DNA from 4 places in the Streptomyces sp. NPDC038280 genome. Region 3 is predicted to be linked to each of the others. Evidence: riboswitches for the same ligand, from Rfam matches in the RefSeq annotation. Region 3 holds a riboswitch; each other region holds the start of a gene.

Region 1 (4,185 bases), on a different contig from region 3:
CGTCGGCATCCAGGCCGTGCTCGACGTGATGGGCGTGGGCGGCGGCGAGACCACCCACTGGTTCATCAAGGACCTGCCGCTGCTGATCGCCTTCGGTGTCCTCGCGGCGTACACCTACTCCTCGGGTCTGCGGGCCCCGGCGCTCATCGCGTTCGTCAAGGACACGCTGATCTACATCGTCATCGCGGTGGCGATCATCTACATCCCGATCAAGCTCGGCGGCTTCGACGAGATCTTCGCCAAGGCCGGTGAGGCGTACGCGCAGATCAACCCGGCGACCGGCAAGCCGCGCGGCGCGCTCGTGCCCGGGGAGATGGGCCAGTGGGGCTACGCGACGCTCGCGCTCGGCTCGGCCCTCGCGCTCTTCATGTATCCGCACTCGATCACCGCGACGCTCTCCTCGCGCAGCCGTGACGTGATCCGCCGCAACACCACGATCCTGCCGCTCTATTCGCTGATGCTGGGTCTGCTGGCGCTGCTCGGCTTCATGGCGATCGCCGCGGGCGTGAAGGTGAAGAACGGCCAGCTGGCCATCCCCCAGCTGTTCGAGAACATGTTCCCGGACTGGTTCGCGGGTGTCGCCTTCGCCGCCATCGGCATCGGCGCGCTGGTCCCGGCGGCCATCATGTCGATCGCCGCCGCGAACCTCTTCACCCGCAACATCTACAAGGACTTCCTGAAGCCGGACGCCACTCCGGAGCAGGAGACCAAGGTGTCCAAGCTGGTGTCGCTGCTGGTGAAGGTGGGTGCGCTGGCCTTCGTCCTCACCATGGACAAGACCGTCGCGATCAACTTCCAGCTGCTGGGCGGCATCTGGATCCTGCAGACCTTCCCGGCGCTGGTGGGCGGCCTGTTCACCCGCTGGTGCCACCGCTGGGCGCTGCTCGCCGGCTGGGCCGTGGGCATGGTCTACGGCACGGCGGCCGCGTACGGCGTCGCGAGCCCCACGCAGAAGCACTTCGGCGGCTCGTCCGCGGAGATCCCGGGCATCGGCGAGATCGGCTACATCGGTCTCACCGCGTTCGTCCTCAACGTGGTGGTGACGGTGGTCCTGACCTTCGTCCTGCGGGCCGTCAAGGCCCCCGACGGCATCGACGAGACGTCCCCGTCGGACTACACGGCGGACGCGGGCGACCCGGGCGTGCAGGTGGAGCTGCCGCCGGCCACGGCGGGGTCGCCGGGCGGGCACTGACCAGCACGACCGTACGAAGGGCCCGGAGTTCCCGCGAGGGAAATTCCGGGCCCTTCGCCGTGTCCGCCGGGCACACTGCCCACCATGGACTTCACCATCAGGCGCGTCACCCCCGCCGAGTACGAGGAACTGGGCGCGCTCACCGCCCGCGTCTACCTCGGCGACGGCCTCCTCGACCTCGGCGAGGAGGACAGCTATCTGCACGTCCTGCGGGATGTGGCCCGGCGGGACGCCGAGGCCGAGGTGCTCGTCGCCGTCGACACGGACGGGCGACTGCTCGGCGGCGTGGCGTTCGTCGGCTCCGGCGGCCCCTGGGCCGATCTCGCCCGGGACGGCGAGGCCGAGTTCCGGATGCTCGCGGTCGCGACGGACGCGCGGGGGCGGGGCATCGGGGAGGCGCTCGTCCGGGCCTGCGTGGAGCGGGCACGGGCCACGGAGGGCTGCGTACGGCTCGTGCTGTCCACGCACCCCTCCATGACCTCCGCCCACCGGATCTACGACCGGCTGGGCTTCACCAGGACCCCGGACCGGGACTGGAAGCCGGTCCCCGAGCTCCCGCCGCTGCTCACCTACGCGTTGGAGCTCTGAACCGCCCTCCACACGCGAAGACACAACATGTGGGGGGTGACGCATCCATCGCCCCCCACATGTATGCTCATGCTCGCTGTCGCCGCAGGGGAATCCGGTGCGAATCCGGAACTGTCCCGCAACGGTGTGTCAGGTGCCTCCGTGCACCCTCAAGTCCGAACACCTGCCGATGGTGCGCCTGGTCCGTCCGGTCCTGGCGCCAAGACGTCCGGGCCTCGTGGAGTGGGCCGGTGGACGCCGCGCATCCACCGCTCGCCGGTGTGTGCCCGTGCGCCCCGCCGCCTCCCCCCGCCGGCCCCGAGCCGAGCGAGGGAGAGCCCCCACGTGACCATCGCGCCCGCCGATCCGGCATCGGTGATCGAGACCGACGGACCCGGGACCGTGCTTCTGCGGATCCTGACCGACCTCACCGCCGACCTGCCCGACACCGACCCCGGACGGGTCGCGGCCGCCGCGCTGCGCGGTCGGCACGCCGGTTCGGACGCGGCGGAACTGCGGGAGCTGGCCACCGAGGCGGCCGCAGGGCTGATCTCCGAGGACCCCGCCTACTCACGGCTCGCCGCCCGGCTGCTCACCCGCACGATCGCGGACGAGGCCGCGGGCCAGGGCGCCGTGTCGTTCTCCGCGTCGGTCGCCGTCGGCCACCGCGAAGGCCTGATCGCCGACCGCACGGCCGAGTTCGTCGGCCTCCACACGGCACGGCTCGACGCGCTCATCGATCCCGACGCGGACGACCGCTTCGGCTACTTCGGTCTGCGGACGCTCTACTCGCGCTATCTGCTCCGGCACCCGATCACCCGCAAGGTCGTCGAGACCCCGCAGCACTTCATGCTCCGGGTGGCCGCCGGGCTCGCCGAGGACGAGAGCGTCCGCGCGCTGGACGAGGTCGCCGCGCTGTACGGCCTGATGAGCCGGCTCGACTATCTGCCCTCCTCCCCCACGCTCTTCAACTCGGGCACCCGGCACCCGCAGATGTCCTCCTGCTACCTGCTGGACTCCCCGCAGGACGAACTCGACTCGATCTACGACCGCTACCACCAGGTGGCGCGCCTCTCCAAGCACGCCGGCGGCATCGGGCTCTCGTACTCCCGCATCCGCGCCCGCGGTTCGCTGATCCGCGGCACGAACGGGCACTCCAACGGCATCGTGCCGTTCCTCAAGACCCTCGACGCCTCCGTCGCCGCCGTGAACCAGGGCGGCCGGCGCAAGGGCGCCGCCGCCGTCTACCTGGAGACCTGGCACGCCGACATCGAGGAGTTCCTGGAGCTCCGCGACAACACCGGTGAGGACCAGCGCCGTACGCACAACCTCAACCTCGCGCACTGGATCCCCGACGAGTTCATGCGCCGGGTGAACGCCGACGCCGAGTGGTCGCTGTTCTCCCCGGCCGACGTGCCCGAGCTGGTCGACCTCTGGGGCGACGCGTTCGACGCCGCCTACCGCGCGGCCGAGGCCAGGGGTCTGGCGCGCAAGACCATGCCGGCCCGGGACCTGTACGGCCGTATGATGCGCACCCTGGCCCAGACCGGCAACGGCTGGATGACCTTCAAGGACGCGTCCAACCGCACCGCGAACCAGACGGCGGAGCCCGGCCACACGGTCCACTCATCGAACCTGTGCACCGAGATCCTGGAGGTGACGGACGACGGCGAGACGGCCGTCTGCAACCTCGGCTCGGTCAACCTCGGGGCGTTCGTGCTCGCCTCGGGCGACATCGACTGGGAGCGCCTCGACCAGACGGTCCGTACGGCCGTCACCTTCCTCGACCGGGTCGTCGACATCAACTTCTACCCGACCGAGCAGGCGGGCCGCTCCAACGCCCGCTGGCGTCCGGTGGGCCTGGGAGCGATGGGCCTCCAGGACGTCTTCTTCAAGCTGCGGCTGCCCTTCGACTCGGCCGAGGCCCGCGCCCTGTCGACGAGGATCGCCGAGCGGATCATGCTCGCGGCGTACGAGGCGTCCACCGACCTCGCCGAGCGGAGCGGCCCGCTCCCCGCCTGGGAGAAGACCCGCGCCGCGCGCGGTGTCCTGCACCCCGACCACTACGACGTGGAGCTGAACTGGCCGGAGCGCTGGGCGGCCCTGCGCGCCCGGATCGCCTCGGTCGGCATGCGCAACTCGCTGCTGCTCGCCATCGCTCCGACGGCGACCATCGCCTCCATCGCGGGCGTGTACGAGTGCATCGAGCCGCAGGTCTCCAACCTCTTCAAGCGCGAGACCTTGAGCGGCGAATTCCTCCAGGTCAACGGCTACTTGGTCGACGAGCTGAAGAAGCTCGGCGTCTGGGACGCGCAGACCCGGGAGGCGCTGCGCGAGGCGAGCGGATCGGTCCAGGGCTTCAGCTGGATCCCGGCCGACGTCCGCGAGCTGTACCGCACGGCGTGGGAGATCCCGCAGCGCGGCCT
Region 2 (4,185 bases), on a different contig from region 3:
GGCCTGCCGTCCAGCTCGTCCCACGCGCTCTTCGGCGGCCTCATCGGCGCCGCGGTGATGTCGGCCGGCTGGTCGTCGGTCAACGGCAGCGTCGTGGTCACCAAGGTTCTGCTCCCCGCCGTCGCCGCGCCGATCGTCGCCGGTCTCGCCGCGATGCTCGCCACCAGGCTGACGTACAGGATCGGCAGCCGTACGGACGAGAAGTCCACCGCCAAGGGCTACCGGGCCGGCCAGATCGCCTCCGCCGGTCTCGTCTCCCTGGCGCACGGCACCAACGACGCCCAGAAGACCATGGGTGTCATCACCCTGGCCCTGGTGACCGGCGGCGTCCTCGCCCCCGGCTCCAACCCTCCGATGTGGGTCATCGTCGCCGCCGGTCTGGCGATCGCGATGGGCACGTACCTCGGTGGCTGGCGCATCATCCGCACCATGGGCAAGGGCCTCACCGACCTCCGGCCGCCGCAGGGCTTCGCCGCCCAGACCAGCGCCGCCACGGTCATCCTGGCCTCCTCGCACCTGGGCTTCTCGCTCTCCACCACCCAGTCCTGCTCCGGCGCCGTGATGGGCGCGGGCCTCGGTCGCAAGGGCGGCGTGGTCCGCTGGTCGACCGCGACCCGGATGTTCGTCGCCTGGGGTCTGACCCTGCCGGCCGCCGGTCTGGTGGCCGCCACCGCCGAGTTCCTGACCGGTCAGGGCTCCTGGGGCGTCGCCGCCACCGCCGCCCTGTTGATCGCCGGTTCCGGTGTCATCTGGACGCTGTCGCGCCGCAAGCCGATCGACCACCACAACGTCACCGACGACGAGATCGCGGAGCCCGCGGGCGTCGTGACCACCGCCATCGCGGCCGTCTCCCCGCCGCCGGCCGGCGTCGCCGCCACCCTGGCGGGCACCGACCTGAAGACGACCATCCCGACCCCGCCCCCGGCCGCCGCCGACCCGGCGCGTCCGGCCACGGTGTAAGGAACCAAGGACCTCAGCATGAAGATCGACTGGGCAGCTCTCGGCACCGTCTTCGGTGTCAGCCTCGTGGCCACCGTCGCCCTGGTGGGCCTCTTCACCCTCGGCATCGTCGGCCTCTCCAAGCAGGAGTCCGCCGCCGCTCAGGGTGGGTCGGCCACCATGGCCCGCACCGGCGCCTACGCCTGCTTCGCCCTGTGCGCGGCGGCCGTGGCGTACGGCATCTATCTGATCGTCGTCTGACCTTCCGCACGGCTCGCGGCCGGGCGGCTCCCACCTTCGGGTGAGGGCCTCCCGGCCGTCGTTTTTTCCGGGGCCCGCTCCAGGGGGCTGTGGGCCTGCGCACAGTGTGCTGCCGCAGGTCAACGGTGAGTTGACGGGCGTTCGGGCAGCGTGGTGGACTGCCGAGGCCGTTTACGGCGGCAGTAGAGGAAGTCCGGTGCGAATCCGGCGCGGTCCCGCCACTGTGACCGAGCGCGAGCTCGGGAGTCAGGAACTCTCACCGCCGGTCACGTCGAGCCAGGGCGCGGACCCTGAGTGAGGACATTGCGCCATGCCTGGCCGTAATACAGCCACAGCTGTCTTCGCGTACGGCGCCACCGCCGGTCTGGTGGCCGATCTGGTTCTCGGCGATCCCCGCCGCGGGCACCCCGTCGCCGCGTTCGGCAGGGCAGCCGGCGCCGTCGAGGGCGTGTTGTGGCGCGACCATCGGGGCTGGGGCGCCGCGCACACCGCCGTGTGCGCCGGAGGCGCCGTGGCGGCCGCCGCCCTCGCCACCCGCGCCGTCCGCGGCCGTCGCGCCGCCTCCGTCGCCCTGACCGCCGCGTCCGTCTGGTCCGTCGTCGGCGGTACGTCCCTGGGGCGTGAGGCACGCGCCATCGGCGGGGCTCTGGCCGCCGGGGACATCGACGTGGCCCGCGAGCGCCTGCCTCATCTGTGTGGCCGCGACCCGCAGACACTGGACGGCCCGGGGATCGCCCGCGCGGTCGTGGAGTCCGTCGCCGAGAACACGTCCGACGCCGTGGTGGGGGCGCTGGTGTGGGGCGCGCTCGGGGGCGTGCCGGGCCTGGTGGGCTTCCGTGCCGTGAACACCCTGGACGCGATGGTGGGGCACAAGTCCCCCCGCTACCGCCGGTTCGGCTGGGCGTCGGCCCGCCTCGACGACGTGGCCGGCTGGCCCGGGGCCCGGCTGACCGCCGCCCTGGCGACGCTCGCGGGCGGGAACCCGCGCGGCGCGCGGCGCGCCTGGCGGGCCGACGCGGCCAAGCACCCGAGCCCCAACGCGGGGCCGGTGGAGGCGTCCTTCGCGGGCGCTCTGGGCGTACGGCTCGGCGGCACCCTCTCGTACGGCGGACGGGTCGAGCACCGGCCCGTACTGAACGGCGGGGGCCGCGACGTCGGGGTCGCGGACATCGAACGCGCGGTGCGGCTGTCGCGCCGGGTGAGCGCGCTGACCCTCGCGGTGTGTGTGGCCGGACGGCTGGCCGCCGGGTCCATCAAGGGGAGGCGTGCGTGAGTGGCGGACTGATGGTGGCGGGGACCACCTCCGACGCGGGCAAGAGTGTCGTCACGGCGGGTATCTGCCGCTGGCTGGTCCGCAAGGGCGTGAAGGTCGCCCCCTTCAAGGGGCAGAACATGTCCCTCAACTCCTTCGTGACCCGCGGGGGCGCCGAGATCGGGCGCGCCCAGGCCATGCAGGCGCAGGCCGCCCGGGTGGAGCCGACCGCGCTGATGAACCCGGTACTGCTCAAGCCGGGCAGCGACCGCTCCAGCCAGGTCGTCCTCATGGGCAAGCCGGTGGGCGAGTTGAGCGCTCGCGGCTACCACGGGGGAAGACAGCGGCAGCTCTTCGAGCCCGTGGTGGCGTGCCTGGAGGAGCTGCGGGGCACGTATGACGCCGTGATCTGCGAGGGGGCCGGCAGTCCGGCGGAGATCAATCTGCGGCGTACGGACATCGTGAACATGGGGATCGCGCGGGCCGCCCGCTTTCCCGTCGTCGTGGTCGGGGACATCGACCGGGGCGGGGTCTTCGCGCAGTTCTTCGGGACGACGGCGCTGCTCGCGCCCGAGGACCAGGAACTGATCGCGGGCTATCTCGTCAACAAGTTCCGCGGCGACGTGACGCTGCTGGAGCCGGGCCTGGAGATGCTCCACGGGCTCACCGGACGGCGGACGTTCGGTGTGCTGCCCTACGCGCACGGGCTCGGCATCGACGAGGAGGACGGGCTGCGGGTGTCCCTGCGGGGCGCCGTACGGGAGTCCGTCGTCGCGCCGCCGGTCGGTGAGGACGTGCTGCGGGTGGCGGTCTGTGCCGTGCCCCTGATGTCCAACTTCACGGACGTGGACGCGCTCGCCGCCGAACCCGGCGTGGTGGTGCGGTTCGTGGACCGGCCCGAGGAGCTCGTCGACGCGGACCTCGTGGTCGTCCCCGGCACCCGGGGCACCGTGAAGGCCCTGGCGTGGCTGCGCGAGCGCGGGCTCGCGGACGCCCTGGCGCGGCGCGCGGCGGATGGCCGGCCGGTCCTCGGCATCTGCGGCGGGTTCCAGGCGCTGTCCGAGCACATCGAGGACGACGTCGAGTCGAAGGCCGGGGCGGTCGAGGGGCTCGGGCTGCTGCCGGTACGGGTGCGGTTCGCGCCCGAGAAGACCCTCGCGCGGCCCGTGGGCGAGGCCCTCGGGGAGCGGGTCGAGGGGTACGAGATCCACCACGGCGTCGCCGACGTACGGGGCGGGGAGCCGTTCCTGGACGGCTGCCGGGTCGGCTCGGTGTGGGGGACGCACTGGCACGGGTCGCTGGAGAGCGACGGGTTCCGGCGGGCGTTCCTGCGGCGGGTCGCGGCCGCGGCGGGCCGCCGCTTCGTCCCGTCGCCCGACACCAGCTTCGGCGCACTGCGCGAGGAGCAGCTGGACCGGCTCGGCGATCTGATCGAGGAGCACGCCGACACCGACGCGCTGATGCGGCTCATCGAACAGGGTCCGCCCGCGGGACTGCCGTTCGTCCCGCCGGGTGCCCCGTGAGCCCGGCGGGCGGCACCCGCGCACGGGCCGCGCGACAGTGTCCCGCACCGGAGCGACCCGGACGAGGGCGTCCCGCACACCCGCGCCCTGAACGACAGCGACCCGAACGACAGCGACCTGAACGACCGCGACTTGAAGGAGCGATCACCCGATGAGCACCCGGTATCCGTTCACCGCCGTCGTCGGCATGGACGACCTGCGGCTGGCGTT
Region 3 (4,185 bases):
GAGGATGTCGACGACCGCTGGCGGGTGACCGGCGGCCACGGCCGCGACGGAGCCGGGGTTCCAGTCGGCGTCCTCCATCGCCTGGACGAGCGCGCGGGCGGCGGCCTCCGTCTCGTCGGCGGCGGTGCGGGTCGCGGCCGACTCGTCCAGGCCCAGCGCCTCGCGCAGGCCGAGAAGCGCCTGTGTTCCGCCCCAGATCTGGCGGGCACGGAGGATGGAGAGCACCAGGTTGACCCGCTCGGGGCCGGTCGGGGCGCCACCGAGCACATGCAGTCCGTCGCGGATCTGCGCGTCCTTGACCTCGCACAGCCAGCCGTCGACGTGGAGCAGGAAGTCGTCGAACCCGTCGTCGTCGGGGCGGTCTTCGAGCCCGAGGTCGTGGTCGAGCTTGGCTGCCTGGATCAGCGTCCAGATCTGCGCGCGGATCGCCGGGAGCTTCACCGGGTCCATCGAGGAGATCGCCGCGTACTCGTCGAGCAGCTGCTCCAGGCGGGCGATGTCACCGTAGGACTCGGCCCGCGCCATCGGCGGTACGAGATGGTCGACGAGGGTCGCGTGGACGCGCCGTTTGGCCTGCGTGCCCTCGCCCGGGTCGTTGACGAGGAAGGGATAGACCAGCGGCAGGTCGCCGAGGGCGGCGTCGGGGCCGCACGCGGCGGACAGGCCCGCGTTCTTGCCGGGCAGCCACTCCAGGTTGCCGTGCTTGCCCAGGTGGACCATGGCGTCGGCGCCGAAACCGCCGTCGTCCGCCGAGGCGGCGATCCAGCGGTAGGCCGCCAAGTAGTGGTGCGAGGGCGGCAGATCGGGGTCGTGGTAGATCGCGATCGGGTTCTCGCCGAAGCCGCGCGGCGGCTGGATGAGGACCAGCAGATTGCCGCGCCGCAGCGCGGCGAGGACGATGTCGCCCTCCGGGTTGCGGGAGCGGTCCAGGAACATCTCGCCGGGCGGCGGGCCCCAGTGCCGCTCGACCGACTCCCGGAGTTCGGCCGGCAGGGTCGCGTACCAGCGCTTGTAGTCGGCGGCCGGGATACGGACCGGGTTGCGGGCGAGCTGCTCCTCGGTGAGCCAGTCCTGGTCGTGACCGCCCGCCTCGATCAGCGCGTAGATCAGCTCGTCGCCGTCGCCGGAGACGAGACCGGGCACCTCCTCCTGGCCGAAGTCGTACCCCTCGGTCTGGAGGCGGCGCAGCAGGGCGACGGCGGAGGCGGGGGTGTCGAGGCCGACCGCGTTGCCGATGCGGGAGTGCTTGGTCGGGTAGGCGGAGAGGACCAGCGCGAGGCGCTTCTCGGTGTTCGGGATGTGCCGCAGACGAGCGTGGCGGACGGCGATCCCGGCGACCCGGGCGGCTCGCTCGGCGTCGGCGACGTACGCGGGCAGGCCGTCCTCGTCGATCTCCTTGAAGGAGAACGGGACGGTGATGAGGCGGCCGTCGAACTCGGGCACCGCGACCTGGCTGGCGGCGTCGAGCGGCGAGAGGCCCTCGTCGTTCTCCTCCCAGGCGCTGCGCGGGCCGGTCAGGCACAGCGCCTGCAGGATCGGTACGTCGAGGGCGGCGAGCGCGCCCGCGTCCCAGGCCTCCTCGTCGCCGCCGGCCTGCGCCTCGGCGGGCTTGGTGCCGCCGGCCGCGAGCACGGTGGTGACGATCGCGTCGACGGAGCCGAGGCGCTGGAGCAGCTCGGGCTCGGGGGCCCGCAGGGACGCCACGTACAGCGGCAGCGCCTGGGCGCCCTTGTCCTCGATGGCGGCGCAGAGCTCGGCGACGAAGGCGGTGTTGCCGCTCATGTGGTGGGCGCGGTAGTAGAGCACGGCGACGGTCGGGCCGTCGGTGCGTCCGGGAGTTCGCTCCAGCGGGCCCCACGTCGGCGCGGCGGCGGGCGGCTCGAAGCCGTGGCCGGTGAGCAGGACCGTGTCGGACAGGAAGCGGGCGAGCTGCTCCAGATTGTCCGGACCGCCGTGCGCGAGGTAGGCGTGCGCTTCGGTCGCGACGCCGATGGGGACGGTGGAGGCCTCCATCAGCTGTGCGTCGGGAGCCTGTTCGCCGGTGAGGACGACCAGCGGCTTCTGGGCGGCGCGAAGGACGTCCAGTCCCTCCTCCCAGGCGCGTACGCCGCCGAGGAGGCGTACGACGACCAGGTCGGCGTCCTCCAGGAGGGCGGGCAGGTCACCGGTCGTCAGCCGGGACGGGTTCGCGAACCGGTAGGCGACCGGACCGCCGGCCGCGCGGGCGCTGAGCAGGTCGGTGTCGGAGTGCGACAGCAGCAGGATCACGTGCGCAGGCCCTTCCTCGGGGTTGTCCGCGCCCCGGGTGGTCGTATGGACGGCGGGAGTTCCTGACTCACCGGACCTCTCGGCCGGCTCACAGTGGCGGGACCGCGCCGGAATCTCACCGGGCTTCCTCCCTAGGGTCGTGGACCCTGTGCCGTTCTGCATAGTAGAGGCTGCCCGTACCGGGCAGGGGGGCGCCCGCGAGCACGTGGGTATGCTCGCCGCCATGCCGCCCACCCCACCCACAACGCCCAACAGGGGCGAACCTCTCATACGGGACCGTGGCGACGCCTGCCCCGGGGCGCTCCGGCTGCACCCGGCCGACGACGGGCGCCTCGCCCGACTTCGCCTGCCCGCAGGCAGATTGACGTACCATCAGGTGCTCGCGCTGGCCGACGCGGCGGAGACACTGGGTGACGGGCATCTCAGCATCACCTCGCGCGGCAACGCCGAGCTGCGGGGCCTGAGCGAGGGCTGTGGGGCGGATCTCGCGGAGCTCCTCGCGGAGTCCGGTCTGCTGCCCTCCGAGACGCACGAGCGTGTCCGGAACGTGGTGGCTTCCCCAGCGGCCGGTCTCGACGGACTGGGCTCCGGCGACGTGCAGTTGTGGGCGCGGGAGCTCGACGCGCTGCTGTGCGCGACGGACGGGGCGGCGGCGCTTTCCGGTCGTTTTCTCTTCGTCCTCGACGACGGGCGGGGTGATGTGGCGGGGCTGGGCGGCGATGTGACCTTGATCGCAGAGCCGGCGGACGCGGCGCGGGGGATCGCGGACGTGCCACCGGACCCCGCGGGTGCGGTGCGGGGGTCCGCGAGCGCGGCGCCGGTGATGGTGGATGCGGCAGCGGCGCTCGCGGGTGCGGTGCCGGAGTCCCCGGGTGCGGCGCGGGTGATGGCGGACGCGCACCCGGAGCTCGCGGACGCGCCACGAGGGTCCGTGGATGCGGCAGCTGCGCTCGCGGGTGAGCCGCAGGCCACGGCCGGGACGGCGCGGGTGACCCTGCGCGTCGGCGCCCGTGCCTTCCGTGTCGCCGCCGTCGACGCATCCCGGGCCGCCCTCGTCGCGGCGGAGGCCTTCCTCGCGGCCGCCCGCACGGCCGGAAACGGCGCCTGGCGCGTGCGCGAGCTGCCCGCCGGGCAGGAACCGGACGTGGCGGCACACGCGGAGCGGGCGGGGATCGCGGCGGAGCCCGTACCCCCCGCGCCCCTGCCCACCGGCCCGCCCCCCGCCCCCGGCCTCCTCGGCGACACCGCGCTGTCGGTGCTCGCGCCGCTCGGCCGCCTCTCCGTCGCCCAACTGCGCGCCCTGCTGCCCGCCGTGGACACCGGTGAGGTACGGCTCACCCCGTGGCGCGGCGCGGTCGTCACCGGCTTCGCGGACCGCGCCGCCGCCGGGGCGCGGCTGCGGGAGCTCGCGGCCGAGGGCCTGATCACCACCCCCGACTCGCCCTGGGCCGGCGTCGGCGCCTGCACCGGGCGCCCGGGCTGCGCCAAGTCCCTCTCCGACGTCCGCGCGGACGCCACTCCCGACCCCACCCTCGGCCTCACCGCCGGCCCCGGCGGGCTGCCCGTCCACTTCTCCGGCTGCGAGCGGCGCTGCGGCCATCCGCACGGCGCGTGGGTGGACGTGGTCGCGACGGCCGACGGCCAGTACGACGTGAACGGCGTCCCCACCCCCCGTACCTCACTGGCCGCCGCGGTCTCGGCGGCCCGTACCCGTCCCCGTACCCCTCCCGGCACCACGAGATGAGCGAGAGCAGAGTGTTCGACTACGAGAAGGACGGCGCGGAGATCTACCGCCAGTCCTTTGCCACCATCCGCGCCGAGGCGGATCTCGCGGGCCTGCCCGCCGACGTCAGCCAGGTCACCGTACGGATGATCCACGCCTGCGGGATGGTCGACCTCGTCCGCGATCTCGCCTAC
Region 4 (4,185 bases), on a different contig from region 3:
TCCCGTCGTAGCCGCGTCCGGCCAGACCCGTCTGCAGCCGCTGGGCACGGTCGAAGGCGCGGACGAACGCCGTCGCCCCCAGCCCGGCCAGCGAACGCCAGGTGGCCGACCGGGTGGTCAGGCCCAGCCGAGCCGCCTGCGCCTGCCGGATCCGGGACATCGCGTCCAGCAGGAGGAAACTGATCCGGTACATCACCAAGGCCACGTCCACGACCGGCGCGGGGACACCCGCCCGCACCAGCCGGGGCAGGACATCGGAGACCGGAGTCGTGAAGGCGAACAGCAGCACCCCGAGCGAGGCCGCCGACGTACGCAGCAGCAGTTCCGCCGCGTGCACCGGTCCGCCGGGCGCGACCGTGACGAACCCGCCTTCCCCGCCGACCTGGAACAGCAGCGGTACCGCTCCCGTAACGCAGAATCCCAGGGGGATGCGGAACGCCCGCCACAACTGGCGCGGCGCGACCCCGGCGGGCCCGAGAAGCACGGTGAGCGTGGCGGCGGCGACCAGCACCGCACCCGGCCAGGGCGGCAGGCACACCGCGCACAGCGTCAGCCCGAAGCCCAGAACGGCCTTCTCGCACGGATGACGGCGGCGCCAGCGGCTGCTGTGGGCCGCGGCGTCGATCGGCAGCACCGGCGGTCAGGCGAGCGGATCGCCGGCGGCGGACGCGTCCGCGCGGGCGCTGCCGCTGTCCTCGAGGGCGGGGACGTCGAGGGCCGGGCCGTCGTCTGCCGGTGTCTTCGCCTCGCCGGCCCTGTTGGCGGCCCGGTCGGCCGCGCGCTCCTCGCCCTGCCTGCGCCCCCTGCGGAGTCCGAAGTAGTACGCGAGGACTCCGGCGCCCAGGGCCGCCTGGAGCGAGAACAGTGCCGACTCGATCTCGCCCGACGGGGGCTCGTACAGCGGGCTGAACCAGGGTTCGTAGTCCGGCTCCATCTCGGTGATGGCCGCTTCGGCCTCACCGTCCGCCCCCGTGAACGGCTCCTCCTTGTGGTCGCCCAGGCCCAGGACCAGCGGCAGCACCGCGAGCGCCGCGACGACGACGAGGAGCAGGGCGTTGATCTTCGCGTTACGGGACATCAGAGCGCCGCCTCCGCCTTTTCCTCGTTCTCGCGCCGGGCGCGGCCGCCCTGGAGCAGCACACCGAGCCGGGTCAGTTCACCCTTGCTCGACTGGATGAGCAGCCGCATCACCAGCACGGTGAGCAGCCCCTCGCTGACGGCCAGCGGGATCTGGGTGACGGCGAAGATGCCCCCGAACTTCCCCAGTGCGCCGACGAATCCGCTGCTCGGGTCGGGGAACGCCAGCGCGAGCTGGACACTGGTGACGCAGTACGTCGACAGGTCGGCGACGAACGCGCCGAAGAACACGCTGACCATCAGGGGCACGTCGAACCGCCGCAGGAGCCAGTACACGCCGTACCCCGCCCACGGCCCGACGATCGCCATGGAGAAGGCGTTGGCGCCCAGAGTGGTCAGTCCGCCGTGCGCGAGCAACAGCGCCTGGAAGAGCAGGGTGATCGTGCCCAGGACCGCCACGATCGGGGGCCGGAAAAGCATCGCCCCCAGCCCCGTCCCGGTCGGGTGGGAGCAACTCCCCGTCACCGAGGGAAGCTTGAGCGCGGACAGGACGAACGTGAACGCGCCGGACGCGCCGAGCAGCAGAGTGGACTCCGGATTGGCCTTGACCTCCTTGGTCAGGGCCCGTACGCCGTGAACGACGAAGGGGGCGGAAGCGACGCCCCAGGCGGCCGCGTGCAACGGGGGCAGATACCCCTCGGCTATATGCATGGTTGGGAAGACCCTCTCCAGCACCTCGTGGATGGACAGCGCACCTCGGCCGGTCTCCTGGCTTACGGGTGATGCCGTCCGGGCGCTCCGCCTTCCCGGAGACCGCGGTGTTCCGCGGCGTTCCAGTGGCTTCCCCCGGGGGCGTTCCCCGAGTGGATGGAGCCGGACTTCCCGATCACAGTGGCGAGGGCCGCACCGGTACCGCACCGGTTTCCCGTACACCAAGGCGGTGTGACATTAGTGCTTTGACCAGGTACATCACAACCCGCGCACGGTCGCACCATCCGGCGCGACCCTTCACCGGTGTCACTGTTTGCGGTAGCCGTACGCCTCCGACGCCGCCGCCTCGACCGCGTCCAGGTCCCCGCCCGCCGACGCCGTCACCAGGGCCGCCACCGCGCCTTCGAGGAACGGCGCGTCGACGAGCCGGGTCTGCCCGGGGAGTTCGTCGCCCTCGGCCAGCAGCGCCTTCACGGTCAGGACGGCGCTGCCCAGATCGACCAGGACCGCCACGCCCGCGCCCCGGTCGACCGAGGCGGCGGCGGCCGCGATGAGTTCGGAGCTGGTGCCCAGGCCGCCGTCGGGCGTGCCGCCGGCCGGCGCGATCGGGGCCGTTGCCCCGCCCGCGAGCCCCTGGGCCAGCGAGGCGACCGAGGTGGCGACGGCGGCGCTGTGCGAGACGAGGACGATGCCCACCTGGTCGCTCACGCGGACACCCCCTGGTCCTGCGCGGTGTCGGCGAGCGCCGCGATCAGCAGCGCGGAGGAGGTGGCTCCCGGATCCTGGTGGCCGATGCTGCGCGGACCGAGGTAACTGGCCCTGCCCTTGCGGGCCTGGAGGGGTACGGTCGCCACCGCGCCTTCCCGGGCGGCTTCCCTCGCCGCGGCGAACGACTCGGCGAGCCTCTCCGCGGCCGGTTCCAGGGCGTCCAGCATGGTCTTGTCCCCGACCGCCGCCCCGCCGAGCTGCGCCACGGCAGCGACCCCGGCCCGCAGCGCGTCGGCCAGTTGAGCGCGGGTCACCTCGGGGGCGTCGCCGAGCGCCTTGCCCATGCGTCGCAGCAGCGTCCCGTACAGCGGACCGGACGCGCCGCCGACGGTCGAGATCAGCTGTCGTCCCGCCGCCGTCAGCACGGCTCCGGGCGTGTCGGGGCTCTCCTTCTCCAAGGCGGCGACGACGGCGGTGAATCCGCGCCGGAGGTTGGTCCCGTGGTCGGCGTCGCCGATGGCCGAGTCCAGCTCGGTGAGGCGGTCGGCCTCGCGGTCCACGGCGGCCGCGGCGGTGGAGAGCCAGTGGCGGAAGAAGTCGGCGTCGAGCACGGTCGCCGCGGTCATGTCCCTTCTCACCGGCCCCAGCGCAGGGCGGGGGTCTCCACCGGAGCATCCCAGAGCCGCAGCAGTTGGTCGTCCACCTGGCACAGGGTGACCGAACAGCCGGCCATGTCGAGCGAGGTCACGTAGTTGCCGACGAGGGTGCGGGCCACCGGGACGCCCCGCTCGCGCAGGACGCGCTGCACCTCCGCGTTGAAGCCGTACAGCTCCAGCAGCGGTGTGGCGCCCATGCCGTTGACCAGGGCCAGGACGGGTCCGTCGGGGCGCAGGTCCTCCAGTACGGCGTGGACGGCGAAGTCAGCGATCTCCCGCGAGGTCATCATGGCGCGCCGCTCACGCCCGGGCTCGCCGTGGATGCCGATGCCCAACTCCAGTTCGCCGGGCGGAAGCTCGAAGGTGGGGCCGCCCTTCGCGGGTGTGGTGCAGGCGCTCAGCGCCACTCCGAAGCTCCGCGCACTCTCGTTCACCTGACGGGCGACGCTCTCCACCCGCTCCAGCGGCTGCCCCTCCTCGGCCGCCGCTCCCGCGATCTTCTCCACGAAGAGCGTGGCGCCCGTGCCGCGACGGCCTGCCGTGTAGAGGCTGTCCGTCACCGCGACGTCGTCGTTCACGAGCACCTTGGCGACCTGGACGCCCTCGTCCTCGGCGAGCTCGGCGGCCATCTCGAAGTTGAGGACGTCACCGGTGTAGTTCTTGATGACGAAGAGCACTCCGGCCCCGCTGTCGACGGCCGCGGCCGCGCGCACCATCTGGTCCGGCACGGGGGAGGTGAACACCTCTCCTGGGCAGGCGGCGGCAAGCATGCCGGGCCCGACGAAGCCGCCGTGCAGGGGCTCGTGCCCGGACCCGCCCCCGGACACAAGACCCACCTTTCCGGCGACCGGGGCGTCCCGGCGCAGCACGACCCGGTTCTCCACGTCGACGACGAGCTCGGGATGGGCGGCCGCCATTCCGCGCAGGGCGTCGGCGACGACGGTCTCCGGGACGTTGATCAGCATCCTCACTGGCATCTCCTCGGCCGGCTGGCGTGGTCACGGTTCACGATACGGATCGTGACGGAGGAATG

Evidence for each region. A riboswitch is a leader RNA that binds a small molecule or an ion and turns the genes downstream of it on or off. The one in region 3 is predicted to bind cobalamin.
Region 1: linked by a shared signal. The riboswitch ahead of ACZ7J0_RS19390 (ribonucleoside-diphosphate reductase subunit alpha) and the one ahead of cobN (cobaltochelatase subunit CobN) in region 3 are both predicted to bind cobalamin.
Region 2: linked by a shared signal. The riboswitch ahead of ACZ7J0_RS18985 (cobalamin biosynthesis protein) and the one ahead of cobN (cobaltochelatase subunit CobN) in region 3 are both predicted to bind cobalamin.
Region 4: linked by a shared signal. The riboswitch ahead of ACZ7J0_RS10135 (energy-coupling factor ABC transporter permease) and the one ahead of cobN (cobaltochelatase subunit CobN) in region 3 are both predicted to bind cobalamin.

The regions. Positions count from the first base shown of each region.
Region 1 covers NZ_JBVJYZ010000009.1:13,451-17,635, forward strand. Annotated here, with positions in the region: gene mctP (monocarboxylate uptake permease MctP) at 1-1,192, shown strand, start outside; gene ACZ7J0_RS19385 (GNAT family N-acetyltransferase) at 1,277-1,780, shown strand; cobalamin riboswitch at 1,844-1,965, shown strand; gene ACZ7J0_RS19390 (ribonucleoside-diphosphate reductase subunit alpha) at 2,105-4,185, shown strand, end outside.
Region 2 covers NZ_JBVJYZ010000008.1:240,865-245,049, reverse strand. Annotated here, with positions in the region: gene ACZ7J0_RS18995 (inorganic phosphate transporter) at 1-960, shown strand, start outside; gene ACZ7J0_RS18990 (hypothetical protein) at 979-1,200, shown strand; cobalamin riboswitch at 1,338-1,475, shown strand; gene ACZ7J0_RS18985 (cobalamin biosynthesis protein) at 1,511-2,473, shown strand; gene ACZ7J0_RS18980 (cobyric acid synthase) at 2,485-3,975, shown strand; gene ACZ7J0_RS18975 (putative cobaltochelatase) at 4,127-4,185, shown strand, end outside.
Region 3 covers NZ_JBVJYZ010000006.1:326,411-330,595, reverse strand. Annotated here, with positions in the region: gene cobN (cobaltochelatase subunit CobN) at 1-2,268, opposite strand, end outside; cobalamin riboswitch at 2,306-2,439, opposite strand; gene ACZ7J0_RS16400 (cobalamin biosynthesis protein CobG) at 2,480-4,012, shown strand; gene ACZ7J0_RS16395 (precorrin-8X methylmutase) at 4,009-4,185, shown strand, end outside.
Region 4 covers NZ_JBVJYZ010000003.1:400,743-404,927, forward strand. Annotated here, with positions in the region: gene cbiQ (cobalt ECF transporter T component CbiQ) at 1-634, opposite strand, end outside; gene ACZ7J0_RS10130 (energy-coupling factor ABC transporter substrate-binding protein) at 641-1,078, opposite strand; gene ACZ7J0_RS10135 (energy-coupling factor ABC transporter permease) at 1,078-1,788, opposite strand; cobalamin riboswitch at 1,819-2,029, opposite strand; gene ACZ7J0_RS10140 (PTS-dependent dihydroxyacetone kinase phosphotransferase subunit DhaM) at 2,095-2,496, opposite strand; gene dhaL (dihydroxyacetone kinase subunit DhaL) at 2,493-3,107, opposite strand; gene dhaK (dihydroxyacetone kinase subunit DhaK) at 3,131-4,123, opposite strand.